DNA from 2 places in the Methylomicrobium lacus LW14 genome. Region 2 is predicted to be linked to the other one. Evidence: riboswitches for the same ligand, from Rfam matches in the RefSeq annotation. Region 2 holds a riboswitch; the other holds the start of a gene.
What was found. A riboswitch is a leader RNA that binds a small molecule or an ion and turns the genes downstream of it on or off. The one in region 2 is predicted to bind cobalamin.
Positions count from the first base shown of each region.

Region 1: linked by a shared signal. The riboswitch ahead of METLA_RS0103470 (CbtB domain-containing protein) and the one ahead of METLA_RS0113330 (TonB-dependent receptor domain-containing protein) in region 2 are both predicted to bind cobalamin.

Region 1 covers NZ_AZUN01000001.1:774,444-790,704, forward strand. The annotation lists gene METLA_RS0103440 (AAA family ATPase) at 1-1,538, opposite strand, end outside; gene METLA_RS0103445 (cation:proton antiporter family protein) at 1,714-3,264, opposite strand; gene METLA_RS0103450 (DUF1097 domain-containing protein) at 3,496-4,017, opposite strand; gene METLA_RS22430 (hypothetical protein) at 4,161-4,544, opposite strand; gene METLA_RS21270 (PAS domain S-box protein) at 4,789-7,962, shown strand; gene METLA_RS0103460 (response regulator transcription factor) at 7,959-8,573, shown strand; gene METLA_RS0103465 (hypothetical protein) at 8,951-9,277, shown strand; cobalamin riboswitch at 9,524-9,740, shown strand; gene METLA_RS0103470 (CbtB domain-containing protein) at 9,853-10,032, shown strand; gene METLA_RS0103475 (CbtA family protein) at 10,032-10,775, shown strand; gene cobM (precorrin-4 C(11)-methyltransferase) at 10,768-11,547, shown strand; gene METLA_RS0103485 (sirohydrochlorin chelatase) at 11,556-12,395, shown strand; gene METLA_RS0103490 (precorrin-8X methylmutase) at 12,405-13,076, shown strand; gene METLA_RS0103495 (cobalt-precorrin-5B (C(1))-methyltransferase) at 13,085-14,185, shown strand; gene METLA_RS0103500 (bifunctional cobalt-precorrin-7 (C(5))-methyltransferase/cobalt-precorrin-6B (C(15))-methyltransferase) at 14,187-15,497, shown strand; gene cobI (precorrin-2 C(20)-methyltransferase) at 15,484-16,260, shown strand.
Region 2 covers NZ_AZUN01000001.1:2,895,603-2,911,863, forward strand. The annotation lists gene METLA_RS0113310 (hypothetical protein) at 1-979, opposite strand, end outside; gene METLA_RS0113315 (SEL1-like repeat protein) at 994-2,658, opposite strand; gene METLA_RS0113320 (hypothetical protein) at 2,704-3,141, opposite strand; gene METLA_RS23765 (hypothetical protein) at 3,150-3,275, opposite strand; cobalamin riboswitch at 3,568-3,773, shown strand; gene METLA_RS0113330 (TonB-dependent receptor domain-containing protein) at 3,882-5,747, shown strand; gene METLA_RS0113335 (hypothetical protein) at 5,797-6,366, shown strand; gene METLA_RS0113340 (bifunctional adenosylcobinamide kinase/adenosylcobinamide-phosphate guanylyltransferase) at 6,425-6,922, opposite strand; gene METLA_RS0113345 (cobyric acid synthase) at 6,919-8,310, opposite strand; gene cobC (alpha-ribazole phosphatase) at 8,310-8,873, opposite strand; gene cobS (adenosylcobinamide-GDP ribazoletransferase) at 8,858-9,604, opposite strand; gene METLA_RS0113360 (AlbA family DNA-binding domain-containing protein) at 9,638-10,471, opposite strand; gene cobT (nicotinate-nucleotide--dimethylbenzimidazole phosphoribosyltransferase) at 10,508-11,545, opposite strand; gene bluB (5,6-dimethylbenzimidazole synthase) at 11,529-12,188, opposite strand; gene METLA_RS0113375 (NAD(P)/FAD-dependent oxidoreductase) at 12,228-13,241, opposite strand; gene METLA_RS0113380 (rubredoxin) at 13,266-13,436, opposite strand; gene METLA_RS22070 (peptidogalycan biosysnthesis protein) at 13,536-13,763, opposite strand; gene METLA_RS0113390 (hypothetical protein) at 13,864-14,262, shown strand; gene METLA_RS0113395 (hypothetical protein) at 14,371-15,027, shown strand; gene METLA_RS22970 (hypothetical protein) at 15,101-15,712, opposite strand; gene METLA_RS22975 (CAP domain-containing protein) at 15,596-16,003, shown strand; gene METLA_RS0113405 (DUF2784 domain-containing protein) at 15,997-16,261, opposite strand, start outside.

The DNA.
Region 1 (16,261 bases), 2.1 Mb from region 2:
AGCCCGAACAGGCCTGAGCCGTTGCCGCTCAGCTTCCGGTACTGTATCGCCAGATCCTGCAATGCCTTGAACGACTTGACGCGCTCCTGTTGTTCGCGGTGCAATTCGGCAAGGTCATCGGGCGTTCTGCCTTGCAGCAGCGCGGTGACGGTATTTTCCTCGGCGGCGATTTGTTCCTGCAAACGGGCGACGCTCACGGTTTCCTTGTCGATCGCGGCCTGCGTATTCCGTAGCGCCGCCGAAGCGTTCTTGGCCCAATCGTCGAACGCCTTTTGCTTTTGGCTCAGTTCCTTGATTTCCGCGCGCAGATTTTTGAGTTTGATCGTCTCGGGGAAGTTATCGACCAGAGGGGCATCGGCGGCATGCTGTTCGAGCCAGGCGTCGACCTCCTGCAAGGCGGCTTTCTTTTCGACGCCTTGCGCGGCCACGGCCTGCAATTTGCCGGTTTGCATCGAACGCGCCAGATCGAGCTGGCTCATTTCCCCTTGCAGGTCGTAAAGCGCTTGCTGCTGATTTTCGAGCGATTGGCTGCCTAAGGCTTCTGGAGCGATTGGGGGCTGATCGTAGCCGGCCACCAAGTCTTCCAGTTGCTTCAACTCGGCCGTCAACGCCGCCAATGCCGACTGGCTCTCCTGCACGGACTGAGCGCTATGCCGAAGCGCCTCCAGGTCATGCGCGAACGGCTTCAAATCCTGCAAGGTGTCCAGACGGGTCAGGATTTTTTGAATGCGGTCGTGCTCGTTTTCGAAGTCCTGCAATTCCTTTTTTTGCCCTTCGATCCGGCCTTGCAGGGCTTCGATCTTTTGCAGCGTGAGCTGCTGTTCCTGCAGGCGGCTCAACTCCGCCTGCAATTCGATAAACTGTTCGTTGAAGTCCTGTAAGTCATGCTCGGAGGCTTCCCGTTTCGCCGCGTCCATGATCGGCACCCGCGTCAGCTCCTGGTTGACCCGCTCCAGATTCTGCTTGGCCTCGGCGAGCCGGGTTTCGATATCGCGTTTATGATCCGCATAAATATCGCTGCCGACGATTTTTTCGAGCATGTCCATCCGCTCGCTGTCCAGCGCATTCAGAAACGCGGCGAAATCGCCCTGCGCGAGCATGATCGAACGGGTGAAATTGCGGAAATTCATGCCGGTGATTTCGGTCATCCGGGCATTGACTTCATGCGGCGTCGCCGCCAGGGTTTCTTCCTGTTCACTCAGACGCAGAAACTGCATTTCAGTCGGCAATAACTCGCCGCTTGCATCGCGCAGCACGCGCCAACTCGACCGGTATTTATCCAGGCCCAGCGCAAACACGATCTCGGAAAAACACTCGGCGGTATGCCGGGTCATCACATGCTCGGCCGGACGGTCGAAGCGGTAAGTCTCGCCGTACAAGGCCAGCGTAATCGCGTCCAAAATGCTGGATTTGCCCGAGCCGTTGGGGCCTGTGATCGCAAAAACGCCGGTGTCGGTGAATGGAGATTGCTCAAAATTGATCCGATGCTCGCCTTCCAACGAGTTGACGTTTTTGAAGTGAATGCTCAGAATCTTCATAGGTTATTGTTTTTCAATCGATGCAAGACGCGTGCAGGAGCGCATTTAGGATGCGCACATGATATACGATGAGACCATCCGAGAAAACAATCCTGAGGCTTTTTCTCGATGTGGCTTCATGAGTGCGCGTTGCCGCTTTAATGCTTTAATACAGTGTTCAATCCACTTCTCGTCGTTATTCTTCCGCCGCCTCGTGATCGCCGCTCATCAGTTGCAGGGCCAGCTGATTGCCTGCCTCGACCAGCGGATGAATGATAAAATCCACTCCAAGCTGTTTTAATTGCTGTTTCTCTTCCGGGAAATAGGAAATCGTACCGATTTGCCCCCGGTAACCCCGCTTCCTAAGCTGGAGTGTGGCCGAACACCGGGCATCGAATTCCGGCAGGGTCAGTAAAATGCCTTTGACCCTATCCAGCGGCAGCCCTGTCCATAACTCGGGATCTTCCGCATCGCCATAAATCACGCGTTTGCCTTCGGCAAGCAGACGTTCTAAAACCGTGGGGTCGGCATCCAGCCCGACGACGCGTTTATCCTGCTGACTCAAGGTATGATAGGCGGAAACGCCGGTGCGTCCCATGCCGACGATTAGCCATTCCGCCAAACCGATGGATTCGGGCAGACGATCGGGGTGGTCGGATTTTTTTTCAAAGCGGATAAGAAAAGGCTCAAACCGTGAAAACAACTGGTGTGAATAACGGTTTAACGGCGCGGCGATTGCCAGAGATCCCGCTACCGCCAAGGCGATTGTGGCGTTCCACTCCGATGATAGCAAATTTGTCTTTACCACCGCGCCGGTGGTAATCAGCGCGAACTCGCTGTAGGTCGTTAACGCGAGCGACGAGATAAAGGCCGTGCGGGCGCGCATGCCGGCCAGCAAAAATAGCCCGAAGAATAAGAGTCCTTGAAGCGGCAACACGCCCAAAAGCTCAAGCGCGGTGATGATTTGGTCTTTATTCGGCAACTCTGCCAAACCGATCTGCAGAAAAAAAGCGACCAGGAACACTTCCTTGAGGCTCCAGAGCTTTTCGGAGAGAACGTCGACCTGGTGATGGGACGCTAGCATGACTCCCATCAATAATGCGCCAATATCCGGCGAGATGCCGACACTTTCGGAGGAAACGCCTCCGGCCAGCGCCAGCGATACGCCGAGCAGCAGTTTCAGTTCGTCGGAACGGCTGGCATTGAGCAGGCGATGTCCGAGCGGGCGTAATAAAGGCACAAGCAACAAGGCGAACGCCCAGGGCGAGGGTTGTCTGCCGTCGGCTAATGCCAGCAGCGCGATGGCCACGACATCCTGAAGAATCAGAATACTGAGTACGTCCCGGCCATGCAATGAAGACAGCTCGCCGTTGTCCTCCAATACCTTGATCGCGAGTACGGTGCTGGAAAAAGCCAAACTGGTGCCCAACACCAGACCGCCCAGGGTTTGTTCGCCCAGCAGCAGAAAACCCAGCGCGGATATAGCGGTCACCACTAATAAATGCAAGCCGCCGACACTGATGACTTCGCGGCGTAACAGCGAATTCAATTTAATCTTTAGGCCGACGGTAAAGAGTAATAACTCGATGCCGATGTCGGCGATATGCGTTAAGGTGTGAGCCGATTCTATTCCGGCAACATGCAGCACATAGCCGGCGACCAGATAACCGACAAGCGGCGGAAATGACAAGCGGCTGGCTATCAAGCCAACGAGGTAAGCCGTCCCGACCCAAACTAATTCCATCATGATGCGTCAAATAAGCGGTTTAAACGAATAGCCGCAGCCCAGTAAGATTGTCTACGTCCGCTCTCGATTCTATCACTAAGCCTTCCACCATGTGCGGGTTGAAGCAAAAAAGTGGTTGTCGTCGTATCTGGACCTTTTTTTTCTTGCAGTGCAGTAATCCGTATTAGCTCTGCTTGAATCTGACTCCGCTCCGGGTCTTCGAGACGGAGTCATCAACTAGTTAACCGTTGATTACTTCGTCGTCCATTTTTCGGCCAGCTGCGCTGAAAACTTGCCAAGATAAACGCCGATCACGATCGAAACCGAAATCACCACGAGCGGATTGCTGAATGAGACGCCAAGCAAAACGTCCTTAGTCATTTTGTCAGGCGTTTGCAGCAGATAGGCAAAGGTCATCGAATAACCGAACACGCTGGCCGGGATTGCGGATAATTGAGGAAGGCTCGCGGCGAGACACATCACGATTACCGCAATGGTGACGGTTAAGGCCGCCATCAAAGGAAACCCGAGCAGCGCGTCGGACGGCACATTTATAAGCAGGAAGGCCGTTATCCAAGCCATCACGACGCCGAAAATACTACAGGTAATCGTGCCCTTGAAGGCGGCTTCATTCGCACCGAGTGCGAAATACGCCGCCCAAGGAATCGTTGCCGCCCAGATGAAAAAATATCCGCTGAGCGGGCCTACCGCAAAGAATGTCGCGGCGCCCGCCAAGATGCCGATACTGAAAGAAAGTGCTGTGAGATTGTTCATAGTGTGATTCTCCGAAGGGTGCCTCGACGATGTGATATAAATGGATTTCATAAGGGAGGCGGTCCGATGAAAGTCCAATCTTTTGCCTGTACTCAACAGGTGAGTCTTCTGCAGGCCGTCGGGATGGTACCAAATATTCCCTGTTAAACAAATAAATGCGAATGATTAATTCGGCCCTTTGAAGCTTTAAGCGGCGTCTTTGACTCTAAAATATTGAAAATAACTCGGGACGCGTGCAGGATGATTTCCCCAAAATTCATGTGTTTATTATTGCTCGCCCTTGTTGATTGAAACCGATTTCCTTGAGTTAGTCGAAAATCAACTGGCACTACGGGCAAGTCGCTGCCATGGAGGGAGAGCTTCAAGATCGGCCATAGGCATACGCCATGCCGCTGACCCTGGATCAGGCGTTTTACGGCAGCCAGGCGGCGGTTGTTTTCGCCGACGCCGAAGGAATACCAGAACCCAGAACTTATAAACCAGTGATTATTTACAGTAGTATTGGGGAAATCTGTAATGCTCGTCACGGCCTGGGGCCCTTATATCGGTTACGCTGCGTCGATTCACGGCAAATGATCTGCCCAAAGATTTGCAATAGTCAATAAGCCGTATCCTGTCGGCTAAGCTCGTTCCGCGGCATTGCTGTCGAAGAACAGATAATCAGGAACCGCCAATCAATTGCTCAGTCACAGTAAATATGCGCCACCAGCATATTCCAGAGGATGGCAAACCTTATTCCCGTTGCGAAATGAGCATAGACGGCAATACCGGATGAACTTTAAACGATTTAAAACTCAATCGATTATCCTTTATTTTGACGCGCAACCTTATGGGTTGCGCTACGGGTGGGCGATGCTGACAGTCGCTATCGCCGCGATAGCAACACTCTATGTTCCCGTGATTGGCGAGCGGGCAGCGTTCTTGTTATTTTTTTTCGCGATTATCCAGACCTCTTTCTGGCTCGGACGGAACCCGGGTATTTTCGCGATGTTCTTATCCTTGATTGCAGTTAATGCTCTTATTTTGTTTCCGGCCTCGATTTTAAAGTCTTATGACGTTCTTATTTTAAATGCGGGCTTTTGCGTTTTATCCGCGGTTATCGTCGCCACCACCAGCCTTCATCGGAGGTTAACCGGGGCGCTTTGGGAAAGCCGGCAACGCTATGCCGGAATTGTCGAGTCGGCTTTGGACGCATTGATTACTATCGACGCCGATCAACATATATTACTCTTCAACGCCGCGGCGGAAAAAATGTTCGGATGTACGGCAGATGAAGCTGTGGGGGGATCTCTCGAGCGTTTTATTCCCAAGCGGTTTCGCCCCGCCCATGCCGCGCATATTCGCGCTTTCGGGAGTACCGGCGCCAGCAATCGTAAAATGGGCGAACTGGCTGCTGTTAAAGGCCTGCGCGCCGATGGCGAGGAGTTCCCGATCGAGGCGGCTATTTCCCTGTGCGAGATAAATGGCGAGAAATCATTTACCGCCATCCTGCGCGATGTCACGGAGCGCGTGCGCGCAGATAGCGCTTTAAAGGAGCAGCTTAAGCTGCAGGATCAACTGACCAAGGTTGCAGCAACCGTGCCTGGGGTAATTTGTTCCTTCCGGTTGCGCCCGGACGGCTCCGCTTGCATGCCTTACGCCAGTCCGGTTTTCGAATCTGTATACGGACTCAAGCCCGATGCTGTAGCCAAAGATTTTAGTCCGATCTTTGCTCGCGTCCATCCCAGAGATATCGGCCATATCCATGAAACGATCGCCGAGTCTGCTCGTACTATGCAACCCTGGCAAGACTGTTTCCGCTACGACCATCCGACGAAAGGGGAAATATGGATCGAGGGCCACTCGATACCGCTACGCGAAGCTGACGGCAGCACTCTCTGGCATGGTTATATCCAAGATATGACTTGGGAAAAAAAGACCGAATTGGAACGGCAAAAATTTATCTCTCTAGCCGATAATAGCCAGGAGTTCATTGGCATGTGCGACATGAACTTACTTCCCATCGATATCGAGGAAAGAAAACAGGCAGAGCAGCAAATAACTTTCTTGAACCGACATTTGCAGCGCCGGATAGAGGAAATGCAAGCTATTTTCGATACCGCGCCCATCGGTCTAAGTATCGCCGATGACACGACAGGCTGTCGTATCCGAGGTAATCCGGCTATTGAAAGGATGCTTGGCTTAGCGCCAGGCAGCGAGCTTTCTTTGGAAGGGGACACCCCGGCCCCCATTTGTGCAATGCTGAACGGACGCGAGCTGGCAGTCGAGGAACTGCCGATACAGCGTGCTAACCGCGGCGAAGTAGTAACCAACCAGATTATCGATATCAGCCGTCCTGATGGTCTGGTCATCACGGTGCTCAGCAATGCATCCCCCTTATTCAATGAAGAGGGATTTCCACGCGGCGCGGTTGGCGCTTTTCTGGACATCACGGAGCTGAAACGGGTCGAAGACTCGTTAACGAAGAGCCAAACTCAGCTTCGGACTTTTATCGAGCAGGCACCTCTCAGCATTGCGATGTTCGACCGTGAAATGAACTATCTGGTCACTAGCCGACGCTGGATCGAAGAGTTTGGACGGGGGTACGATGATCTGACGGGACGTAACCATTATTGGGTTAATCCGGATATTTCCGCCGAGTGGCGAGAGATTCACGTTAAAGCACAAGCCGGGGCGTTTCTGAAAAACGATGACGACTTATGGATCCAAGCGGACGGAAGCCGGCATTGGTTGCGTTGGGCGGCTTATCCCTGGACAAACCAGGAAGGGAAGATCGGCGGCATTATTATTTCCTGCGAGGATATCACGGCACGCCGAACAGCCGAGGAAGAATTGCGCACTGTCCAGACGCGACTCGCTATTGTCGTCGAAGCGGTGAAAGCGGGTTATTGGGACTGGGATCTGAATACGAGCTCAGTCTACTTATCGCCTGAATGGAAGCGGCAAATCGGCTTTGACGAGAACGAATTGCTCAACCGATGGGAAGAATGGGAATGCCGCTTGCATCCCGACGACCGGGCATCGGTGTTGGCGGCCGCTGAAAACTATATCTCGGGACTTCTGCCGGTCTTCGAATTGGAGTTCCGTCTGCGTCACAAGGATGGCTTGTACCGCTGGGTTCACTCTCGTGGCGGATTATTGCGTGACCCCAATAACCGTCCCTATCGTATGCTGGGAATAAATTTAGACATTACCGACTACAAGAAGCAAAAGGAATTGAGTGAGCGGCGCGATAAGATGGAGCAATCGTTCCGGCTCTATGTTGTCACCCAAACGGCGGCTGCCATAGCTCACGAACTGCATCAGCCACTGGCTGCGATCTCCTCTTATGCCGAAGTGGCGTTACATATGCTGCAAGCCGGCAACCAGAATCCGGAAAAGCTCGGTTCTCTTATGGAGATTTGCGCCCAGCAAGCACAGCGTGCCGGGGGCGTTATACGGCAATTAATGACGGTATTGCATAAAGACGAGGCCCTCAGCGAGTCGATAGATATCAATCAATTGGCCCGGGAAGCACTCGAGCTAGTCAAGGCGGCCGGACATTTAGGGGTTTTTAGCATAGAACTGAATCTCGCCGCGGCCTTGCCGCCGGTCTGGGCCAATAGTCTGCAAATCGAAAAGGTGCTGATCAACTTGTTACGCAACGGCTTGGAGTCCATGCAGGAAAGCGGATTAAGCGCCGGAACGATCACCCTAACAACGCGTAGCACCGATGACACGCCGGCCATGGCGCAGGTGACGGTGCGTGACGGCGGAAAAAGCGTGACGGACATCGCCATCTTGAAAAACATGTTCCAACCCTTCTACACGACCAAACCCCAAGGTTTAGGTATGGGCCTTGCTATCAGTCGCGCCTTGATCGAAGCTCACGGAGGAAGAATGTGGGCTGAGCAAAACGCCGGTAACGGCATCAGTGTCCACTTTACCTTATCCTTCGTGACATGAGCACTCAATTCTGTGTTTTTATCGTCGATGACGAGTATGTGATACGCCATAGCCTTGGGCTGGTTATGGAAACCGCAGGTTTTGCTTACCAGACTTTCGAGAGCGCCGAGGACTTTCTGCAAAACTATTGTCCGGGCCAGCCTGGCTGCCTGCTACTCGACTTCAACTTGCCGGGCTTGAACGGTCAAGAATTGCAAGTCGAACTCATCCGCCGCAAGATACACCTGCCGATTATTTTCCTCACCGCTTATGGCGATATACCCATGACGGTCCGAGCAATCAAGGCCGGAGCGGTCGATTTTCTGACGAAGCCCGTTCCAAACAACCTGTTGATCGAGCGGATACAGGCAGTGCTGCAGCACGAAACACAGATATCCGAACAGACTTTGGCGGAACAAGCTCTCTGTATGCGCCTATACGGTCTTACCTCCCGCGAAATGGAAATCATGTCTTGGGTTGTGGCGGGTCATTCCAATAAGGAAATCGCTCGGCAACTAGGCATCAGTCACCGTACCGTCGAAATTCACCGTGCACGGATCTTAAAAAAAACCGGCACAACGAATCCCCTGGAACTGGCCCGCCTGTGCGAAGCCAGCCATCTTCCACTCTGACTCGAGTCCCCGGATCTTGCTATTTTGGCTATAAATTGCTTGCGCCGAGATAATTAAGCTTAATTGCTAAAATTAGGCTTTCACCCTCTCGCTCGTGAACCGGCAAATGTATGAATGCACCGTACTCCGCTGGTATTGAATAAGTGTCCTTATGTACGTGCTCGCACGTATTTTATCGCTCACTGATATACGGTTTAATTTATCCCACTGGCGATGCTCGCTCGACTCAAACTTGCCAAAAAAGGAGTGGGTTATTCGTTAAGATCGAATGCACTTCTTGGTAGGCGGGGAAGACGAGTTTCTTTTCCTGTGGCGAGGATCATCCTATATAGGATGCATCCGGTTTTGATTCATTTTATTACAAGGGTAACGACTCAATGGATGCGGATTATGATATTTTCGAGATTGTCGCAGTCATACGTGATTTCTGGCTCGTCGATGCGGAGTCTTATCAGCGAAAGTATTGCACCAACCATGGCCAGACCTTGGCTCCCGGCTATTATGTCGTCAACTGGCCGGAACACATTCGGGCAAGGCGATTTAACGATCACGCCGCATTTCATGGGCCGTTCAAATTTCGCAAGGAGGCGCAAGTGGCCCTTGAGTGGATGCATAAGACGAGGGAACTTCTTTTGACAAGATTCTCCGAGGTATCGTCTGCTGCCGCTTTGAACGCTACCCCAATGGAAGTGAAGAAACTCTGATCGTAAAGGCTATTTTGCACTGTTCTTTGTCGGTTTTGGTGTATACCTTACCCGACTTCCACAATCGGCCGGATTTCGCAGGCCACCCCAGAGATAAAAACGCCCCTCGGCGCCATTCACCCCATGAGCCCCGGACGTCTTCTAATCCTTTCCTGACGGCCAATTCGGCGACCCCGCCAATGCGCAGGAACGTAGAAATTCGGCGTTTTTGGCAGAAAAGAATCGCCATAGCTACCTCGGATGAATTATACTCGCCGCCGATTAGGTGCTTTGGTGCGTGTTCTCTGTGCCAGAGTTAAACGGGAAGTCCGGTGCGATGGTTATTTTTTCCATCTACTCCGGCGCAGCCCCCGCTGCTGTAAGCCTGATGAATCGTCTTGATGCCACTGCGCGTTTCGCGTGGGAAGGTGGGCGAATTCAGATGAAGGTGAGCCAGAAGACCGGCCTGATTCGACTGTATGGTTGCTGACTCTCGGAGGGAGAGCGCAGGCCGGAGACATCCTATATCCGTCTCTGTACGCGTATTCTCTAATCCAGTCTGCTCCCGAAATCCATTTTGAATCGAGGAGACTGTCATGTTTATCCAATCCCCACTCCCAACGTTGGCTAACGCGCTCGATGCGCGGGTCTTGACCGGCATGGCCATGCTCCTATTGGGCGCTACTCTGGTACTGGCCGTAGGTTTTGCGCCGCTAACCGAGGTGCACAACGCCACCCACGACACCCGCCACGCCACCGGCTTTCCCTGCCATTGATGGCCGGCATGCTCCTCCCGCGCATTATTTTGTCCGCCGGAATTTCGGGGATAGTGGCCGCCCTTTTGCTGGCGCTGATGCAAATTCTGTGGGTGACACCGCTGATCCTCGAAGCCGAAACTTATGAAACCGCGGCGGAATCGCTAGCACATACCCACATCGCCGACGCTACCGCCGGGCACGAGCATCCGCAGCAGGCCTGGCAGCCCGAAGACGGCTGGCAAAGAACCCTGGCGACAATCAGCAGCAACGTGGTCATGGCCATCGGTTTTGCATCGATGTTGACCGGCGCCTATTGTTTGCGGCGGCCGCCTGGCTGGGTTATCGGGTTCGGCTGGGGATTGGCCGGTTATGCGGTGTTTTTCGCGGCGCCAAGTTTAGGTCTGCCGCCGGAATTGCCCGGCACGACGGCCGCCGACCTGCTGGCTCGACAATATTGGTGGCTGGGTACGGTCTGCGTCACGGCAATCGGGCTGGGCTTGCTGTTTCTGCAAAGCAAACCCATGCCGAGACTGGCAGGCGGTTTGCTGTTGCTGAGTCCCCATCTGCTCGGCGCACCGCAGCCGGCGATGGCAGAAAGTCTGGCACCTGAGGCATTGCAAGTTCAATTCATCCAGGCGTCAGCGCTCAGCAATCTTGTGTTCTGGCTGGTATTGGGCAGCGTGTCGGCGGCTTTGGCCATCCGTTTCGGTGTGGGTGATGAAAACCAAGGCCTGGCATCGCCGGAGAATCGGCATGGCTAAAGTCTGGTTTGTCGGCGCCGGCCCCGGCGATCCCGAACTGATTACCGTCAAGGGACAGCGCTTACTGGCACAAGCCGGCGCGGTGCTGTATGCAGGATCCCTGGTCAATCAGGCCGCAACGCTGTACGCACCGGCTGGCAGCCGGGTTCGCGATTCAAAAGACATGACGCTGGATGACATCACCGCCTGGCTGATCGATCAGGCCCGTCAGCATGACACCGTTGTGCGTCTGCAAACCGGCGATCCCGGGCTTTACGGCGCATTGACCGAAATGGTCAGACCGCTGGATCAGGCCGGCATCGATTGGGCTGTCGTGCCGGGAGTTTCCTCGGCACTGGCTTCCGCCGCTGTGGCCGGCGAAACGCTGACGCTGCCGGAAGTCACGCAAACCGTGATTTTGACCCGTGTCTCGGGGCGCACGCCAATGCCGCCCGGCGAAGAACTGGAAGCTTTGGCCGCCCATCGCACCACGCTATGCATTTTCCTGTCGATTACCTTGCTGGCCCATGTGCAAAAAGCCTTGCTGGCGGCCGGCTGGCCGGCGGATGCGCCGATTCTGGTCGTGCAAAAAGCCAGCTGGCCCGGCGAGGAAAAAATCGTGCGCGGCACCTTGCAAGATATTCGCGACCGCTGCCGGGCGGAAAAAATCAACAGTCAGGCGATGATCATCGCCAGCCCGGCGTTAGGCGCCCGGTATTGGCCTGAGATCCGACATTCCAAACTCTACGATGCCGGGTTTTCGCATCGTTTTCGTAAAGCGAGCAAACCATGAATCCAAACATGCAAGCACAAACCATCCTGCTGGTCGGCCACGGCTCGCGTGAAGTCTCCGGCAATCTGGAAATTCAGGCGTTTGCCGAGCAGTGGCGCGCCCGCGAACCGCAACGCCGCATCGAAGTCTGTTTTATTGAATTTGCCGATGTGCTGCTCGACGACGGCTTGGATCTCGCCGCACGTCACGGCGGCCAGGTCGTCGTGGTGCCGTTGATCCTCAACGCCGCCGGCCACGTCAAGATGGAAATCCCCGAGTATATCGAACATGCCCGGCTGCGCCATCCGCATGTGGAGTTTGTCTATTGTCGCCATCTCGGCAGTTGCGAGGAAATCCTGACCATCCTGCAGCGCAATTTGCGCAAAGCGATGCACACACTGGATGTGCCCGACCCGCGCAATACCGGCGTGATCGTGTTGGGGCGCGGTTCATCCGATCGGGTTGCCAACGGGGAAGTCGCCAAAATGGCGCGGTGGCTGTACGAAGAAACCGATCACGATTTGGTGGACATCGCTTTTACCGGCATCACCCATCCGCGTCTGGAGTCGGTGGTGCAGCGTCAGATCAAACTGGAGATGCGGCAAATCATGGTGCTGCCGTTTTATTTGTTCACCGGCACCCTGATCGAACGCATTCGCCGCCAGGTGACGCGTTTGCAGAGCCAGTATCCGCATGTCCACTTCGTCCTCGGCCCGTATCTGGGTTTTGAGGACGAGATCTACCGCTTACTGGAACAGCGCATACAAGAAGCCACGGCCAACAGCCAGCCGGTGATGATGGAATGCGATGGCTGCAAATACCGTGAATTCGCCGCCGATCATGGCCTGGGTCCTCACCATCATGCCTGAGGCCGTAGCATGAATCACAACACCATCACCGAACAACTCACCGACGCCGGCCGCCGCATCGAGCACGATTCCTTTGCGATCGTCGATGCCGAAGCCGGTCCGCACCCCTATCAGGCCGATGAATGGCAGGTGGTGCGGCGGATGATCCACGCCACGGCGGATTTCGAATTCAACGGCCTGACCCGGTTCTCGCCCGGCGCGGTCGCTGCCGGCGTGCAGGCCCTGCTGCATGGTGCGGCAATAGTCGCCGACGTGGAAATGATTTGCGTCGGCCTGTCCAAGCCGCGGCTGAATCATTTTGGCGTAGGCACCCATCAGTTTATCGCCGATGACGATGTGATCGCCCAGGCCAAAGCGGAAAACAGCACGCGCGCGGTACAGGCGATGCGCAAGGCGCAACGGTTGAATCTGCTCGACGGCGGCATCGTTGCGATCGGCAACGCGCCGACTGCGTTACTGGAAGTGGTGCGCATGGTGCAAGAGGACGATCTGCGGCCGTCCCTGGTGATCGGCATGCCGGTCGGTTTCGTCTCGGCGGCAGAATCGAAGGCGCTGCTCAGTGAAATCGCCACCATCCCCTGGATCGTGATCGATGGCCGCAAAGGCGGCTCGACGCTCGTGGTGGCGGCCATCCATGCCTTGCTGGCCTTGGCCGAAGCGCAACAATCGGCGCGGGACTGACAGGCAGCGTGGAAAAAAAAGCCAAAGGCACCCGCAAAGGCTACACCACCGGCGCCTGTTCGGCCGCGGCGGCGCGGGCGGCGGTATTGGGTCTGGTGACTGGCGCGGTGCCGGAAGCGGTCGATTGCGAGTTGCCGAACGGCCAACAGGCGCGGTTTGCCGTGAGCGATGCGCATTGCGACGGCCTAAACGCGCATGCCGTGGTGATCAAGGATGCCGGCGACGACCCGGATGTGACCGACAAGGCGCCGTTGACCGCCGATGTCCGTCTGCTGCCGGATGCGCCCGGGGCCGTGATATTGAAGGGCGGCGCCGGCGTCGGCACGGTCACGATGCAAGGCCTTGGACTCGAAGTCGGCGGGCCGGCAATCAACCCGGTGCCGCGCCGCAATATCGAAGCCAATATCCGTGCCGCCGCCGCGCAGTTGTTGGAACAGTGCGGCCTGGAAGTGACGATTTCGGTGCCGGGCGGCGAGGACATGGCCAAAAAAACCCTCAATTACCGGCTGGGTATCGTCGGCGGAATTTCGATCCTGGGCACCACCGGCGTCGTGCATCCTTATTCGACCGCGGCGTTTCGCGCCAGTGTGATTCAGGGCGTCGAAGTCGCGGCCAATCAGGGCCAGCCGATCGTGGTGCTGACCACCGGCGGCCGCACCGAAAAATTCACGATGCGCGAATTGCCGGAGCTCGCGCCGGCCTGCTTCGTGCAAATGGGCGACTTCTTGAAATACGCATTGGATACGGTGGTCAAGTGCGGCATACGTGAAGTCGTGATTGGCGGCATGGTCGGCAAACTGACCAAGATTGCGCAAGGCGAGACCATCACTCATGCCAATCGCAGCGCGGTCGATACCGATTTGCTGGCGGAGATTGCCGCCGACATCGGCGCTCCGTCCGAGGTCTGCAACGACATCCGCCATTCGGAAATGGCGCGCTATGCCAGCGAGCGGATGGAGGAACTGGGCCTGATCGATCCGTTTTATCGGGCATTGGGCGAACGCGTCATCCGAACCTTGCACGGCCGTTATGCCGGCCAATTTCATTTACGGGTATTGATGTGCGATTTCGATGGCAACAAGCTGGCCGAAGCGGCCGGAGAGGTATGAGATGACAGAGCCCTGCCGGATCATCGGCGTACTCGATAGCGGCAGCCGCAGCCTGACGGCCGAAGCCTTGACGCATCTGAACAGCGCCGAGGTTGTGATCGGCGGCCAGCGGCTGCTGGCCTTGCTGGCCGATGCGATTGCGCCGGGCGCCGAATGTCACGAGTTGACCGGCCAGTTGAGCCGGGTGCCGGCCTGGATCAGCGACGCGCAAAGCGCAGGAAAAAAAGTCGTGGTTCTGGCTACCGGCGACCCGCTGTGTCACGGCATCGCCGGCTTCCTGATCGGTAAACTCGGCCACGGCAACGTGGAAGTCCTGCCCAACCTGTCGATGCTGCAACTGGCCTGCGCCCGACTGGGACAGTCGTGGCAGTCTGTGCGCATCGGTTCGGTGCACAGCCGCGATGCCGGCGAATGGACCCCCGGCGCCGATGCCCAACATGGCTTGTACGAGTTGCTGCAATTGCTGCGGCAATCGCCGCTGACGGCGGTGTTGACCAGCCCGGACAACACGCCGGACCGTATCGCCCGCATGCTGCAACAGGAAGCGCCGGCCGCGCATTATGACATCGCGGTGGCCGCCCGGCTGCTGCAAGCGGACGAACACATTTCCGGTTGGCTATCCGTCGATGAAGCCGCCGGCCGCCGTTTTGCCGATCCGAATATCGTTTTGATTCGGCAAAAACGTGACATGGATGAAGCGCTGTTTGGCCTGCCGGATGCGCGCTTTCAACAGCGTAAACCCGACAAAGGCCTGATTACCAAACGCGAAGTGCGCGCGGTATCGCTGGCGCGGATGGCGCTCAAGCCTGACAGCATCGTCTGGGACATCGGCGCCGGTTCCGGCTCGGTGGGTCTGGAAGCGGCGCGGCTGTGCGCGCGAGGCCATGTCTACGCGATCGAAAAAAACGCCGACGATACCGCCATCGCGCTCGCCAACCGCGCCAGTTTGCGGGTCAGCAATTACAGCCTGCGCCACGGCCGTGCGCCGGACGGCCTCGAAACCTGGCCCGACCCCGACGCGGTATTCATCGGCGGTTCCGGCGGCGAGTTGCGCGAACTGATTGCGCTCTGCCTGCAACGCTTGCGCGATGGCGGCCATTTGGTGATGAACTTTGCGACGATCGAAAATCTCGCCGCGGCGGTGGAAGCGCTAAAAGCCGCCGGAGCCGATTGGGATGTCTTGCAACTACAAGCCGCCCGCAGCAAACCGATACTGGACATGCACCGGCTACAGGCGGAAAACCCGATCTGGATCGTGGCTGCGCAACCCGGTAGCGAAAAAAATACGGAAGACACCCATGACTCAAAGTAACGGCCGGCTGTTCGGCGTCTCGCTCGGTCCCGGCGATCCGGGCCTGATCACCCGGCGCGCCTGGGAATTGCTGCAGCGTAACGATTGCCACTGGACTTATCCGGTCCGGCGCAAGCATGCCGAAAGCCATGCGTTGCAAATCGCCTTGCGGGGTGGTCTGCCGCTGCCGGCAGAACACACGCCGCTGATTTTTCCAATGACTCACGATGCCGAGATTCTGGCCGGTTACTGGCTGCGCGCGGCCGAAACCGTGCTGACGCAACTGCATAGAGGCCGGGACGTGGTGTTTATGGTCGAAGGCGACGCGTCCACCTATTCGACTTTCGGCCATCTGGCGCGCACAGTAGAGTCCCTGGATGCCGCCTTAGTCATCGAAACCATCCCTGGCGTGCCTTCGTACAACGCCGCCGCCGCGCGGGTGGCGATGCCGCTGGCCGACACCGACGAGACCGTCGCGATCGTGCCCGCGAGTTACAGAATCGACATGGTCGAACGCCTGCTGAACGATTTCGACACCCTGGTGTTACTGAAAGTCAAACCGTTGCTGGACGACATTATCGAACTGCTGCAACGTCGCGATTTGTTGTCCCAGGCCGTGTTTATCGAAAAAGCCGGCACGCCGGAAGAGCGTGTCGAACGCAATGTCGAGCGCTTGCGCGGCGAAAAGGTCAACTACCTGTCATTACTGCTGATTCGCAATCCGCACCGCCAGCGCGGCGACATCATTCGCGGCTGCCGCAAAAAAACATCGAATCCGGAATAAA
Region 2 (16,261 bases):
CGTAGCCATGAAGATCCCCATTCCCGTAGTTAAACATAACAAGCATGTTTATCATAAACAAATAAGCAACCAGCTTTTCATTTATTTCGGAAAATAAGTTTGAATTATGCGTTATCCAATGCCGTGTATTTCGCATTATCCAAGCCAAAACTGCATCATTTTTCTCTTTATCCCGTTTTATAAACTTTGCAGAATCCCATTCATGAGAAAGGGTTCTGACAAAAAGCTTATACAAGGCGTGTTTGTTTTTAGGTTCTTGCAAAGGTAAAAACGCTTCTAATATTTCTAAATAACTGATTAAATCCTTAAACTCAGCGGGCTCGTTTTTATTTGTAAAATTTTTGAAATATAATTTACTGCTGTCTAGCTTCTTCGCATATTGACAACCTTCAATAATTCCGCGGCGCAGTTTAGAGTAAGAGTTGTGACTATTTTCTAAAATCCACTCATGTGCGTAAGAGTCTTCTGATTTAGGATATATATTGGGTTGTTTTATTTTAGCGCTTTCAAAAGCTTCAAGCGTGGAACTCAATTTATCGCCATTCTGTGAACAAAAAAGTATGTTTTGTTTTGGAAAGCCAAGTTCAATTACTAATTCCGAATAAATATGAAAGCCGGCATACGGCCTCACTTCCTTACACTTTTCCCCTAATAGCGCTTCATCTTCCGATTCGTCATTTGGCTTTTTATAGCCATGAAATTTTTCGAGCAACTCAAGGAGACAAGTACTAGGTTCCCCTGTATAAGCAGGCAAATCAATATCTAAAATGATGTAGTCGATCTTGTTCAAGTCGTTTCTAATGAAACGTAACCCATCATCCAAACTCGTTTCAATAAAAACTCCGAATTTTTCTAAGTTTGCTTTTAATTGCCGCTTGTTGTCTGAAAAACTCTGTTTATCAATAATGCCGGAAAATAGGTTACTTGCCGTAGTTATTGCAGAATTATCAAAGTCTTCTATCCACAGAAAATAACTCATCTTCCACCCTGCCTTTACAGAAATTTGTTAAGAATGCCGAATTCGACCACAAAATCATCCTGCAGCGCGGGCTTGGTAAACCGACTCCCTGTTTTTCGTGCCAAGGCCGATAAAAACGCATGCCCCTTACGGCTACCCTTAATGATGGTGCGTTCGCTTCGCGTTGAAGGATTGCGGCAGCTCAACACCCGACAACCCTCGCGCTCCGCCCACTCCAAAACCACCGGCTGCCGGGTTGGAGACGAATAGTATTTAAAGGCATTTACCAGGATTTCATTGAGCAGAATCGTTAAAAACGACTCCTTGACCCAGAACTCCTTGAAGCGAATGTCCGCATCGTCAAAGCCCTTTATTTCCAGTTTAAAAAAATGTTGTTCCAGCCACGCCAGACGTTCCTCCAATCCAGCGGATTGCATCAATAACTGCGCGTAACTTTGCTCCCACTCGGCTTGCAACTGCTGCTCCAGCTCATAAAAGTCATCATACCAACTTTTGAAGCTCAGTTCCGGCGCACAAAGACCGTGAGCTTTCGCATAGGCCAGATAATGTTGCTGGATTTTCTCGGTGGCCGACGCGGAAAGCAGGTGCAACATGATCATATCCAGGGTTTTACCAAAGACAGACATAAGACTGCCGGTGCCACGATGATCCTGTTTCAGCCTTTCGTTGAGCACGTCCGGGTCGGTGGAAATGATGCTGAAAACATCCAGCAGACCGCGCATGGTCTGCGCGGCTTCGGTATACAGCTTGACCTGGTTTTCGTGGGTGGTGTTGTAGATGATGGCATCCAGAGGGCTGCGGAATTTGTGGGCGAACATCGCCATGGTTTCTTCTAGTTCGCTTTCTTTTGCTTTCAAACTTTGATTTGTTTTATCAAGTTTAAGCTGTTGGAAAAGTACTTCACGAAAAGGCTCAAATAATATTCTTTCATGCTCAGTCACTTCTTTTAAAAAACCTTCGATGTGTTCCTCGGCCAATAAGTACTCACCAGATCGAATAAATACGTTAAGCCGAAGCGATAAAATAAAGTATTTGTCAATCCAAAGAAAAGGATAATCTCCACTAAGACCATTACACAGTATATTACCAATACCTTCTAAGTGCCGATATGTCAGTTCAGCATTTATATCATTTTCATCCAAAGCCATTTGGTCAGAAAAAACATCTAAGTACATATTTATTAAAGCTTCCCCTAAATTTTCTTCAAAGCCGCCATCGTTACCAAGCTCGTCTAAAAATGGACCTTCAGCCGCTTTTTTAAAATTAGAAATCGCCAATTCTTTATTGCTCGCAACGCCTTTCCCTGCTAAATACAATAAGCCGAGAAAAAATCGAGCCATTGCGGAATGGGGGCCTGTTTCATACCCCTTGCAGAACGTTAAGACAAAGCTCCAGCATTGTTGAATATTATTCTTCTCCCATAAGTCATATGGAACAACGATTTGAATGCCCGCATTCACAAGCCAATTCAAAGCATCTTGATTCCCCTTTTTGGCGGCTTCGACCATGTCTTCCATGCCATTCTCATAGCCTGGATATTCACGAATTAACTTTTCAATAGCCAGATTATATTGAAGCCCCCCATTATTTAAAGACATTTCAAACTCATCAAGATCGAACCCGAAAACATCATTACTTAACGCTTTGTCTTTATTGCTTTTGTCTTGTGAGTTTTCCATGATTAATTCCTTTATTTTTCGTTTTAACTAACGCTTTAGATTTTTTCAACCGCGTTGATTGTTCAAATTTTCGACATTAATTGGTATCTGCAATTCTTTCCCAACATCCTGCAACATTTTAATTGCTGTCGGTCTATTGAAATGCGTGGTGATATACCAGCCTTGATAGAGTTTTTGAGTTTGATAGCCGTTAGCCGGTGTTCTGGCTAACAACGGTATGCCGGAAAGCCTTTTATTCAGTCGCGCGACTTTATCCAAGCCGAGCGTTGCCAGAGTTTGCACAAAGGTATCCGAGATCGTGGCCTGTTCGATAACTTTTTCGCCAATCCTTACCCTTAGCGTACCACTCGACTTGCGGGGAATCCGGCGTGAACGAATCCGGACAGGTTTCGCAACCGCTTTGCTTGGTTGCCTTTCCTCGAATCGTTTTAAACAAGCTCTCAATTCCATGTCCAGCATCTGTAATCGTTTGCAGTCATCCATTTTCGCTGCTACCGAAGCGAAATCCCTAAAAGGCTCGCCTCGGCACTTTCGATTTTGAGATCATCGGCAGCGTAGGTAATAGCGGCAAACAGTTCGTTGAATTTGCTGGTGACGGTTTCGGGCAATCTGTTCATTGTGGTGTTCTCCAAGTTTTGTCCGGTTGTTGGCGGTAATGTATATCAACGCCATTGCATTTTTCTAATCGATACGTTACGGACCGTGGCTGTCGGCCGTGTCATTGTGCAGCCATGCCGTCTCAACATGAGATTTAGTATCGGGGAAACTTTGCGATTTGTAATGGGAGAACTGTGGGAGTTTTTCTGCGAGAAACAATCTCGACTTACAAGCGGAGACAATCCGTTTTCATGTTTGAAATGATTTTCGCAAATGCTTCTTTTTCATTGACATCCACCTCTTACCCTCTATAATCACCGCCTGCTTAAAGGTTCCATTGATGCAATTTCGTCAATGATTAAACGGGAAGCCGGTGAGGAAACTCCAAGGCCGGCGCTGCCCCCGCAACGGTAAATAAGTTAAGCATCATCAACAGCCACTGTGCGCGAGCATGGGAAGGCGATGATGCAGGGAAACCGCTTATGAGCCCGGAGACCGGCCTGAAAGTATCACTCGGAACAGCGGAGGGCTGTCCGCGACACGATCACGGCGGTTTTCCCGCCTGCCTGTGCGTTCGTCCTCCGCTGTGTAACTCACCCAAATGCGCGGGCGGCGCAGAGGACAACATGCAAAAACTGCTTTTCGGTTCGCTATTGCTGGCGGGCTTCCCTACTCTTGCCCAGGCCGAGGACACCTCTCCCGGCGACTCCAACGCTTTACCCGAAATGGTCGTGACCGCAACCCGGTCGGAAGTCGACAAAAATGAGCTCGCCACGGCCAGCACGATCTATACCCGCAAGGATATCGAACGGCTGCAGGCCAAGACCCTTCCCGAACTGCTGAAAGGCACCACCGGCATAGACCTGACGCAACAAGGCGGCGACGGCAAGACGACCAGCGTGTTCATGCGCGGCACCAACTCCGATCATGTCTTGGTGTTGATCGACGGCATCAAGGTCGGCTCTGCAACCTTGGGCACGACGGCGTTCGAGTTCATTCCGATCGATCAGATCGAACGCGTGGAAATCATCCGCGGCCCGCAATCGAGCCTTTACGGTTCGGAAGCGATCGGCGGCGTGATCCAGATCTTTACCCGCAAAGGCGGCCAGAGCGAAAAACCCACGGTCACACTGGATGCCGGCGGCGGCAATTACGATACGATGCGAGCAGCGGGCACGGTCAGCGGCAAGTGGCAAAATTCCTGGTATAGCGTCGGCGCATCGCATTACAACACCCAGGGATTTAATACCCGCGAACCGGTGACCGGCTTTTTCGGCGTCGATCAGCCGGATGACGACGGCTATCACAACACCGGCGTGAATGCGCGCCTCGGCCACCGCTTTGCGAATAATGCCGAAATTGACGCCTCCTTTATGCATTCGGAAGGCAGAAGTGATTTTGACGGCACCCAGCAGGACAAAGCCAAATTCATCAACGAGGTGGCATCACTCTCCGGCAGCCTGAACTTGTTCGACTTCTGGAAATCGACCGTACGTCTCGGCCATAGTTTTGACGACAATAATAATTTTGCACCCAACGGCGTCTTTGCGTCGCGTTTTTATACGCAGCGCTGGAATGGCACCTGGCTGAATGAATTTAACCTGACCGAAGACCATCAACTGCTGCTCGGTTTTGATGGCCGCAATGATGAAGTCGACAGCACGCAAAAGTTTAGCGCCAGCTCCCGCTATGATTTCGGCGTTTTCGGCAATTTGCATAGCCGGGTTTTCGAGGATCATTTCATCAATGCCTCGGTGCGCTGGGATAAAAATGAAGCCTTCGGCGACAATGTCACCGGCAACATCGGCTGGCGATATAACTCGCCGATCGGCATCAGCCCTTTTGCGAGCTTCGGCAAAGCCTTCAAGGCGCCGACTTTCAACGATCTTTATTGGCCAAACACGGGCTTTGCCTTCGGCAATACCAATTTAAAGCCCGAAGAATCGACGACGGCCGAAATCGGCGTCGCCGGCAACCATAAGCTTGTGCAATGGGAAGTCCGCGCGTATCACACCAATATTGATGACCTGATCAATTGGGCGCCGGTGAATCCAACGAATCCCTCCTCGCCATGGACACCTCAAAATGTCAGTAAAGCGCAGATTGATGGCTTGGAGGGAGAAATCGGCACGCAAATTTTAGGCTGGAACGGCAAACTGAACATGACTTTGTTGGATCCGCAAAACCGGGAGACCAATAAACGCTTAAACCGCCGCTATCAAAAGAGTCTGTCGTTCGACCTGTCCCGCTCATTCGGGCCTGTCGATGTGGGCGGCATGCTTCTGCTGCAAGGCGACCGTTTCGATGATCCTGGCAATACGGTTCATGTCAATGGCTACGCCACGCTAGACTTACGCGCCGCCTATCATTTCGACAAAAACTGGATGATCAACGCCAAGGTCAATAATCTGCTGGATAAACAATACCAACTGGTGGATACTTATAATACGGCGGACCGCAACTTCTTCGTTTCTATCCATTATAATAACTGACCGCGCGCCGGGACCGGCGCATAACCCGAATCACCTTGGAGATAATCTCATGACCACGACACAACGCCTGCAAACACGGTCTTGCCCTATCGCACTGATTGCGCTGATGGTGCTGACCCGCTTCCATCACTTCGGCGACATGCTGCATATGCCCGATGCCTCGCTGGCGGTATTTTTCTTTGCCGGCTTCTACCGGAAACCGTCCTTGTTTGCGTTTCTGTTGGTGCTGGCGGGAGTGATCGATTATCTCGCGATCGCAAACGGCACCAGCGCCTGGTGCGTGTCTCCCGCTTATGTGTTCCTGATTCCGACTTACGCGGTGATGTGGCTGGCTGGACGTTATTGCAGCCGCTATACGGTGCTCGATTTCGTCGGCGTATCATTGACCTTCGGCATGGTGATGCTTTCCGCCACGATAGCCTTCCTGATCTCGAACGGCAGCTTTTATCTGCTTTCAGGACGCTACGATCCGCTCTCTTGGAGTGAATATACCGCTCGCGTCGTTCAGTATTATCCGCCCTATGCCGGCTCGACCCTGCTTTATGCCGCAGTGGGATTCGCAATAATCAAAATCTTGATCAACATGCCGAAATTCCAAAGCCGTCAAAAAGCGCTTTGATTCGCTGTACCGGTTCCCAGGGCGGATAAGCGCTAGCCTATCCATCCTGGGGGTCACTTTATTTCATCTGCAACTTCAGTCCCGCCGTGCAGAAGAACACCTGTTCGCAATGCGCCGCAATCAACTGCGCGGCCTTGCCGGACAGATCGACATACTGCCTGGCCAGCCGATTGTCAGGGATGATGCCGAGGCCGACCTCGTTATGCACCAGCACCATACTGCACGGCAATTGCATCACCGCATCCAGTTCTTCCAAGATTCCCGCCACCGAAACCCCGTGAAAGAGCTGATTGTTCAGCCACATCGAAATGCATTCGACCAGCACCGGCCCTGGGCATTGTTGTAAAGCCGCCAGCAATTTGACCGGCTCCTCGATCGTGACGAACGCATCCTGCCTCCGCTCCTGATGCGCATCGATCCGCTTTCGCATTTCATCGTCGATAAACTCGGTCGTCGCCAGGTAGTAGGGTTTGCGGCCGCCCGTTTGTTCCAGAATGTAAGCTTCCGCCAGACGCGATTTGCCGCTTTTGACGCCGCCGGTAAATAAAGTCTTCATAACGTCGCCAAGATACGATCGATATCGACATGCGCGGCGACCATCTCCGCGAAGCGCCGGATTTCTCCGTTGCGGTATTCCTGATAACAAAACCCCTGATAGGCCGGATGGATCGCCTTGAAATAGTCGGCGCGAAAGCCGTCGTGATCGAATACGCCGTGCACATGCGTTCCGGCGATGCGGCCTTGTTGATAAGACACCGGATAAGCTTGCAGGCGGCCGCAGTGGATTTCATAACCCGCTATCGCCTCATGCGAAAACAGCCGGTAAGCGCCGCGCGCGAGTATCTTCGGGCTTTGATAGATCACCTCGTCATCGATCAGGCCCAGACCTTCCTCGACACCCGCGACCTCGTGTTCGAGCGCATCGGGATCGTGCAGCGTTTTGCACAGCATTTGATAGCCGCCGCAAAGCCCGAATATCGGCCCGGCAAATTTCTGTAATTCCGCAAACAGCCCTTGCCGCTTCAGCCAATGCAAATCGCGGATCACGGTCTTGCTGCCCGGCAACAGCACCATGTCGAAGGCGGCCAGCGGGCGGTAGTCTCGAATCACCTCGACATCGATCTCCAGATCTGCGATCAACACGTCGAGATCGTTATAATTGCTGAGCCCCGGATAGGCGATCACCGCGATCCGGATCTTGACCGCGCCGAGGCGCTGACGGTAGTTCTGCAGCGACTGCGAGTCCTCCATGTCGATATTCAGCGACTGGAACGGCACGACGCCGAGCACCGGCACGCCGAAACGCTCCGCGATGATCTTCTCTCCCTCATCGAAAAAACGCCGGTCGCCGCGAAACTTGTTCACGATCACGCCGATCAGATTCGCCCGCATAATAGGGTCCATCAACTCCAGCGTGCCGTAGATCGATGCGAACACGCCGCCGCGCTCGATGTCGGCAACCAGAATGTTTTGCGTGTTGAAAGTCTTCGCGACAAAGGTGTTCGATAAATCCTTCTCCAGAAGATTCAGCTCGACCGGAGAGCCCGCGCCTTCGGCGATCACCAGTTCGAAGTCGTCTCTGAGGCCATTGAACGCTTTTTCGACCTCGCCCCGCAAGGCGCCGATATGGTCGTAGTAGTCGGCGATAGACTGATTCTGAAACACCTTGCCGTTCACGATCACCTGCACCGAACCGTTGCCGTGCGACTTCAACAGCACCGGATTGAAACGGCAGCTCGGCTCGACGCGCGCGGCTTCGGCCTGGAGACATTGCGCCCTGGAAATCTCGCCGCCTTCGACGGTCACCGCCGAATTGTTCGAAACATTCTGCGCCTTGAACGGCGCGACCTTGATGCCGCGGTCGGCAAAAATCCGGCATAAAGCCATCACCAGCGTGGTTTTGCCGGCATCGGAACTGGTGCCGAAAACGGCCAAGGGTTTCATCATTTGTTCAGATAATCGATGTAGGTATAAGCATTTTGATGGCGCAGCTTGTGCACAGAGCCCGGATCGATGCGCAATTGAAACGCATTCGCCAGCGGCAGGGTCAGCACATGCGCGAGCAAGGCGCGTATCGCGCCGGCATGGGTTACGATGACCGCCTGTTCTAACGGTTGTTGCAAGAGGTCCCGCCAGAAATCGCCGATGCGTTCGTATAAGTCGGTAAAGCTTTCGCCATTCGGCGGCGCGGACTCGACAAAATTTGCGCTCCAATGCCTCAGGATTTCGGGCTCGATCGCATCAAAACGCACCCCTTCCCAGGCTCCGAAATTCAGCTCAAGCAGGCGGTCATCGGTCGTCACCTTCACCGACAACCTTTCGGCCAGTTGCGTACAACGCCTCAGCGGACTGCTGAAGACCGGGCAGTCCTCGGTCAATTCCGGCAGTTTTTGTTGCAGCGCCGACAGGTCTTCGCTGAAGCTAGCGGCTAACGCCACATCGCTCTGTCCGTAACAAAGCCCCGCTTCGGTCGCGGTACGGGTATGGCGGATCAGATAGATGTCCATAGGGCGCTGATACTCAGATAAAACACCGTCTCGGCGACCTGCTGGCAGGCGCCAAGGCAGTCACCGGTATAGCCGCCGATATGGCGGTCAAAATAGCGCCCCAGCCAGAGCGTGGAAAGCACGACAGGAACGACCGCCAACAGACAATTGCCCGGCAAGAATATGAACGGCAACAGCGCCATAGCGGCCGCGATAAAGAGATCGGCAATCCCGGGCTTGAACATCGCGATGCCGCTTTTGCTGTTTTCGGTCCGCGCGTAGGGGTAACGCCGCATCAACCCCAGCGGCATCAAGCGGCTGAAACTGTGCCCCGCGAGTAACGTCCACGGCACGATAACGGCAGGCATCGCCCCAAGCAGGCTGATCTTCAGCAGCAGCAACAGCAAGAGGCCGAGCGCGCCATAAACGCCGATCGCCGAGTCCTTCATGATCGCCAGGATGCGCTCTTTGCCGTAACCGCCGCCGAAACCGTCGCAGACATCGGCGAAACCGTCCTCGTGAAAGGCGCCGGTCACCCCAATGCCGGCGATCAATGCGATGATCACCGCCGCCGTTTGCGGCCAGAGCCCGGCGGCCAGATAAAATGCCGCCCCGGACAAAGCGCCGACCAACCAGCCGATCACCGGCAGATACACCGCCGCTTGCGGCAACTGTCGGTAATCGAGATTTTTCGGGCACGGAAGGCGAGTGTAAAAGCCGAGCGCCAAGAAGAACAGTTTTGGATGACGCATGTCAGCCGCATCCGCCACAACGGGCCTGCATGTTTATTTGCCCCGTTTCCAGCGTCCGGCAATAAAATCCAGCGCTTCCTTGATGTTCAGGTCGCGGGTCGCGCCGCCGGTGCGCACATAGAATTTTTGCGCGTTGCCCTGATCGATGAACACCGGCCGGTTCGCCGGCGAAACGATCAAGCGGCACACGTGCCTGTCGTCGATCACATGGAACAGCACATGCACGAAGGAACAAAGATCGGCGCCCAAATTCGCCGAAATGGCGGTCATCACCGCCTGTTCAAAGCCATCCTGATCCGGTTTCTTGAGCGTCTGAAAATCCTTTTCGAGGCCGATGATCTCGCCGTTATCGGCAACGCCGATCAAGAGCGTCCCGCCCACATGACTGTTCAAAAATCCGGCCAGCGTTTTCAGAATCACGCCCTCCAGCGAACGATTGATGCGCGACTCCGCCATGTCCCAGCGCAACGTCGATTTAAACTCCAGATAGGGGCCTTCCCCCTGGCGAATGATCGAAGGCAAATCCTTATCCAGTTCCGCTTTCAAATAATCGATATGGACGACGCGATTATGAATGAGCGTGTAGAAAGCCAAGGACAAGAGTCCGATCAACGCGCCGATTTCCGCATAAAAGGCCAACAGCATCAAATTGCCGTGCGAGATCTTACCCGTCAGCATATCGCCGACCTGATTCAACATAAATTGGACTGACGAAAGCGGATCGGAGGATGACTCGCGGGCGCTGATATAATCATAGCTTGGCGCCAGAACAAAAACACCGATAACGGCGCCGGCCAGCGCCGCCAACAGATAAAGCTTCATTTGTTGACGCCAGATCGTGAATATCAGCAGGAAGAATCGTTTCATGCGTTCAATGCGTGCGGGGTTCTGCCCAAAAGATAATCAATCGCGATCCACTCCGGCTTCAGCAAACGTCGCCATCTCATTCAAAAAAACCACCGCCGATAACAGTAAAGGATAAGCCAGCGCGATGCCGGAACCTTCGCCGAGGCGCATGTCCAGATTCAGCAAAGGCCGAGCATGCAGGTGATCCAGTAAGGCCCGATGCCCCTGTTCACCTGACATATGGCTGAAAACGCAATAATCAAGCACGGCAGGGCGCAATCCGGCCGCCGCCAGCAACGCGCTGCCGGCGATGAAGCCGTCAACGAGGATCAGCATGCTCAGTTCGGCCGCCTTCAGATAAGCCCCCGTCATCATCGCGATTTCGAAGCCGCCGAATGTCGCCAGGACCTCGCTCGGGTCGGACAGTCCCGGATGCCGGGTTAACGCCTGCTGTAATATCGAGACTTTATGCCGTAACTGCGCATCATCGAGGCCCGTGCCCCGGCCGACGCAGTTCTCCAGCGGCAAACCGGTCAGACAATGCATGATCAACGCCGCAGACGAGGTATTGCCGATCCCCATTTCGCCGAAACCGATGCAATTGCAGCCCTGGTCCCGCTGCTTCAAGACTAGCTCGGCGCCCTTGGCGAGAGCCATCGCGCACTGTTCTCGGGTCATCGCCGGTTGTTCCAAAAAATTGGCGGTGCCCTTGCCGATGCCGGCATCAATCAAGCCGGGCATTGCCGAAAGATCGGCATTGACGCCGGCATCGACGATCAGTAAATCGATTTGATGCTGCCTTGCAAACACATTGATCGCCGCGCCGCCTGAGGCAAAATTGGCGACCATTTGCGCGGTGACCGCTTGCGGATAGGCGCTGACCCCGGCAGCGGCCACGCCATGATCGCCCGCGAACACGATGATGCAGGGCTTGGTCAGGGAAGGCGACAGGCTGTTTTGAATCAGGCCGATTTGCAGCGCCAAAGCTTCCAGTTGCCCCAAGGCGCCGAGCGGTTTGGTCTTTTGGTCGATTTTGGCCTGCAAGGCCGGCGCCAGCGCCTGCGACAAAGGTTGAATGTCAAACATTTGCGGCACGGCCATTCCAGTGGTTTTCGAATAACAGATCGTCAAGCGGCATCCGCTGCGCCCAGCGCGCCTCTTCGAGCATCGGCTTGTCATAAAACCGTTCGACATGGCCCAGACACAAGATCGCGACCGGATGACTGTCGTCAGGCATCGCCAGCAGTTGTTTAACATCTTCAGGCTCGAACAGCGAGACCCAGCCCATACCAAGCCCTTCCGCCCTGGCCGCGAGCCAGAGATTTTGAATCGCACAGGCCAGCGAGGCGAGGTCCATCTCGGGCAGCGTGCGACGGCCGAACACGGCTTTCTCGCGCCGGTCGCATAAGGCCGCGACCAGCACGACCGCGCAGTCGAGAATGCCTTCGACCTTCAGCTTCATGAATTCGTCCTCGCGTTCGTGCAAGGCCTTGGCGGTGCGCTGCCGCTCCTGCTCGACCAGCGCATGAAGCCGTGCGCGCAAGTCATGTGCGGTGATCTGAATGAAACGCCACGGCTGCATGAAGCCGACGCTCGGGGCATGATGCGCCGCATCGAGCAGACGCCTGAGCAATTCGGGTTCGACCGGATCGGGCAGGAAATGACGCATGTCGCGGCGCTCGTAGATCGCACGATAGAGCGCGGCGCGCTCCGCGTCGGAATAACGGTGTTCTGTCATGGGATCGATAAGAATCGAGCGTCGCGCTAGAGGCAATGCTCAAAGATGATAAGGATGCGCCGCCTCGAAGCCGTGCACCTTCGCCTTGGTCGTAAAAACGGGCGGCGTCCAGCCTTCCTCTTCCTGACCGGCCAGGAAACTGGCGAGCCAGTTCGCCTGGCTGCGGATAGGCAGAATAAAGGCGTACAACTTGCCGTTCGGCAGTTCCGCGACGTCGCCGACCGCATAAATGTGCTCGTCGCTGGTCTTCAAACACTCGTCGACCTTGATGCCGCGGCCGACCGCAAGCCCCGCCTGTTCGGCCAGTTCGGTGCGCGGCTTGAAGCCGCAAGCCACGATCACCGCGTCGAATTCGGCCGCCGCCTCGGTCAATACGCAGACCTTGTCGCCTTCATTGGCGATGCTCTGCACCGACTGATTCAACAACACGTCGACGCCGGCATGATTCAGGTTTTCGAGCAGCGACAGCGAATCTTCCTCGACCAATTGCCGTTCCATCAGCCGGTCCATCGCATGGTACACCGTCACGCTGTCCCCCGAAACGGCCAGATCGGATGCGAGTTCGCAGCCTATCAGGCCGCCGCCGATGATCGCCCAGTCCGGCTGGCGATTTTGACCCAGGATGCCTTGGCGAAATTTGCGCAGCGTCTTTAAATCGGCCAGGCTATTCAGGCAAAAAAACAGTTCATGATACGCTCTTAAAGGCGGCGGAATGAAAGCCGCCGAGCCTTGCGCGATGATCAACTTGTCGTAGCTCAGCGATTTTTCCTGGCAGGCGCCTTCCAGATCGACCACGCGCGCGTCAGGGTGAATCGCGGTGATTTCGGCGCCGCTGATGATGTCGATACGATTTTCACGCAGCGCGGCGAACGATTTCAGGATAATGGTCTCTTCGATCGTATCCTTGCTGAAACCGCGCGACAGCAGAGGCCGTGAATAATAACCATCGTTCTCGTGGGTGACAATGGTAATTTCCGCGTCGGCGTTCAGCGCGCGATACTTCTCGGCAAAGGTCACGCCGGCAATCCCGGAACCAATAATCACGACTTGCATGTTCAATCTCCAGATACCCTACGCTTATTCGATCAACTCAAAATCACTTTTGACGGTGCCGCATTCCGGACAACGCCAATCGTCCGGAATATCTTCAAAACGGGTACCGGGCGCAATGCCGCCTTCGGGATCGCCCTCGCGCTCGTCATAAATGTGGCCGCAAATCGTACATTCGTATCTTCTGTATTCGGACATGAATACTCCTCCTGGGTTAAAACTAAAGCTGGCACTGCCCGAAGCAGTTATAAGACGACTGTATCAGTTCTACAGCCATTTTCAAACCGGCATCGGCGATTATTTTTTAATCGGCAGCAAATCCACCGTATTTTGGCGGTAGGCTCTGACCGCCGGCCGCTCGCACGCCAAAAAATTTCCGACCGCCTCCGCAAAGCCTGCATTGCTGATCCAGTGCGCCGAATAGGTGATCACCGGCTCGAAACCGCGCGCCACCTTGTGTTCGCCCTGCGCGAATAACCGGTTGTTGATTCTAAAACGAAAGAGTGATGCCCGATAAAGGAAAATTCACCGAGGGAGGTAAAGAATTTATTGGTTTCACTTATCGGCAAAGCAAAGAATGGTTAGAATGATCTTCCTTTTCTTGAAAACAGATCGGAGGCCGAAAATGAGCTTTAAAAGCAGTCTAGTCAAACTCGCCATCAAAATGACGCCAAACTTCCTCGTCAGATGGGTAGCCAACATCCTCCTGAAGGGCATTGCCGAATTATCGGAATTTAATTTCGATATCGACGCACGCACAGCCTATGTGCAGGCAACCCTTTACGGCGAAACCGAACCGATTGATATTTGGGTGCATGATTTTGGCATCGTCAGCGATGAAGCATCGCATTATTTGACGATTCATCAAGCGCAATCGAACAAGCCCTGGTTGAATAATTTACTCTCCCGCATCGCCGGAAAAACATGGAAAATTCCTGCGATCCCTCAATTTCAGGACGAAATTGAAATTGCCTCCGAGCTATTCAAAACCGAAAGTCAGGAAGCTGAAAATGATCAGGCATAATCGCATTACCCATGGAAGAAAAACCGATTTGATGATCGTTAAGTTTTAACATCCACTGATTCACTGAAGATAGAAACGGTTTATTCAATTACTTTATAAAGGACGGTTATGACCCTTCCAAAATCAGACTTAACCCAGCAACGCTTGCAGATATTGAAAGATTTTGACGACGACATCATAGATCAACTGCTGCACAGCGTCTCCACCTACACGGATCAAAAGCACAAGACTCTCGCCAACCAAGCCGAGGAGATTCAGGCCAAACCTTTACAAGACGGATTGGATGCGGAATGGCTCGCCGCCCTGCTCGACGACGATCACGCCTTTTTAGATGAAGCGCATAAACTGATCTACGAGCTTGCGATCGTCGCGCTCTACAAAAAAATCGAAATCACCACAAGGCGGGCTCTGGCGGCTGTCTTTCCCAGTATTGCCGCCGAACCGACTCTTAAGCTCGAAAAACTGAACAAATATTTACGCAAACAAGGCATTGAAATAGCGTTATTACCGAACTACGAGGCAATGAACGAAGTCCGGCACCTTTATAACGATATTAAGCAAGGCGGCATTGCGGGCAAAAAACTTGTCGCCTATCCAGGCTGGGAAAAGGGAGAAGCGCTTCAAAATCTGGATGTCGCCTACAAAAGGCTAGCACCGCTGTGCGCAAGCTATATCAAGGAACTAATCGAAATTCTGATGCATCATTTAAGTTGCGAGACCTTCAATGCCGAAACGAATGAAGAGGAAAGGGATAGCGGCGATTAAATCGGCGGCAAGATGATTTTACTGCAATAGTTTGTCGCACGGTTTCAATGCAAACAATCTTGCGAACGCCAAATTACAGCGCTGAGTAATTTTGAGCAACGAACTCCCCCGACTCCGTTGACGGCACGGCTCTTTGCCTGCGAAAATGCGCCAGACAGTCTATCACCAGGGTTCCACCGATGAGTTCAAGATTGCCATTGCTCTCCAGCATCCCCCGTGTCTTACTGGTATTATTTCTGACAACGTCGCTTGGACACGGTGCTAACCTCGAACAAAATGCGCGGTCGCCAAGCTCAAGGCGGCCGGCACGCGCACCGCGGCCCTGCTTGCCTGTCACCAAAAAGCGATCTCCAAGGATGTCGCGGTCGATCCGAAATGCCTGCAGAATGCGGACCTCAAATTCATAAAAGCCATCGAGAAGGCAGAAAAGCAGTTGCCGTGTGCAGGCAGTAAAATCGATCTCACCCGAGAGGCGGATGCCTGCGTCACCAACCTCGTCGAGACGGTGGAGGTAACCGCGGCGACTGAGCCGCCGAGCCTTGCGGGCATTACGTCCGCCCACAATGCAGTGCGCGCCGAGGTCGGCGTCAGGCCGCTCGTCTGGAACACGTCTCTCGCCGCGACGGCACAGGCCTGGGCCGATCAGTGTAGCGATACTGCCGCCCCCAGCGGATTCATCGACCACAATCTCTCACGTAGCGCCACCTATCTCTACGTAGTGGGTGAAAATATTTATGCCAACACCGGAGCGGCCAAGGCCAATGACGCGGTATCAGCGTGGGCATCGGAGATCGCGAACTACGACTATGCCAGCAACACTTGCACCGGAATCTGCGGCCACTATACCCAAATCGTCTGGGCCGCGACGCACGAAGTCGGATGCGCGCGTTCCTCATGCCCCAGGCTCACCTTCAGTAATACAATCGTCTGCAACTACGGACCCGGAGGGAATATCGTCGGCCAAAAACCCTACTGAGCCGCTTTCGCCCGATAAATAACTTTTGCGTAAATCAGCAGATTTAGCACAATGACGGCAATGCCTAAACCGATTTGTATTTCCCTGGTAAGCCCGGCAGGATAGATGATCGGCATGAGGTAGTGTTCGATAAAATCGCTGGCGTATTGACCGCCGCTTGCCGAACGCAGCTGGTTTTCAAGATAAGTCAAAGGGCAAATCCAGCCGGCAAATTCGATCGAAGCGCCCCAGATCGCGGCGGGCAAGTGTAGCCACATC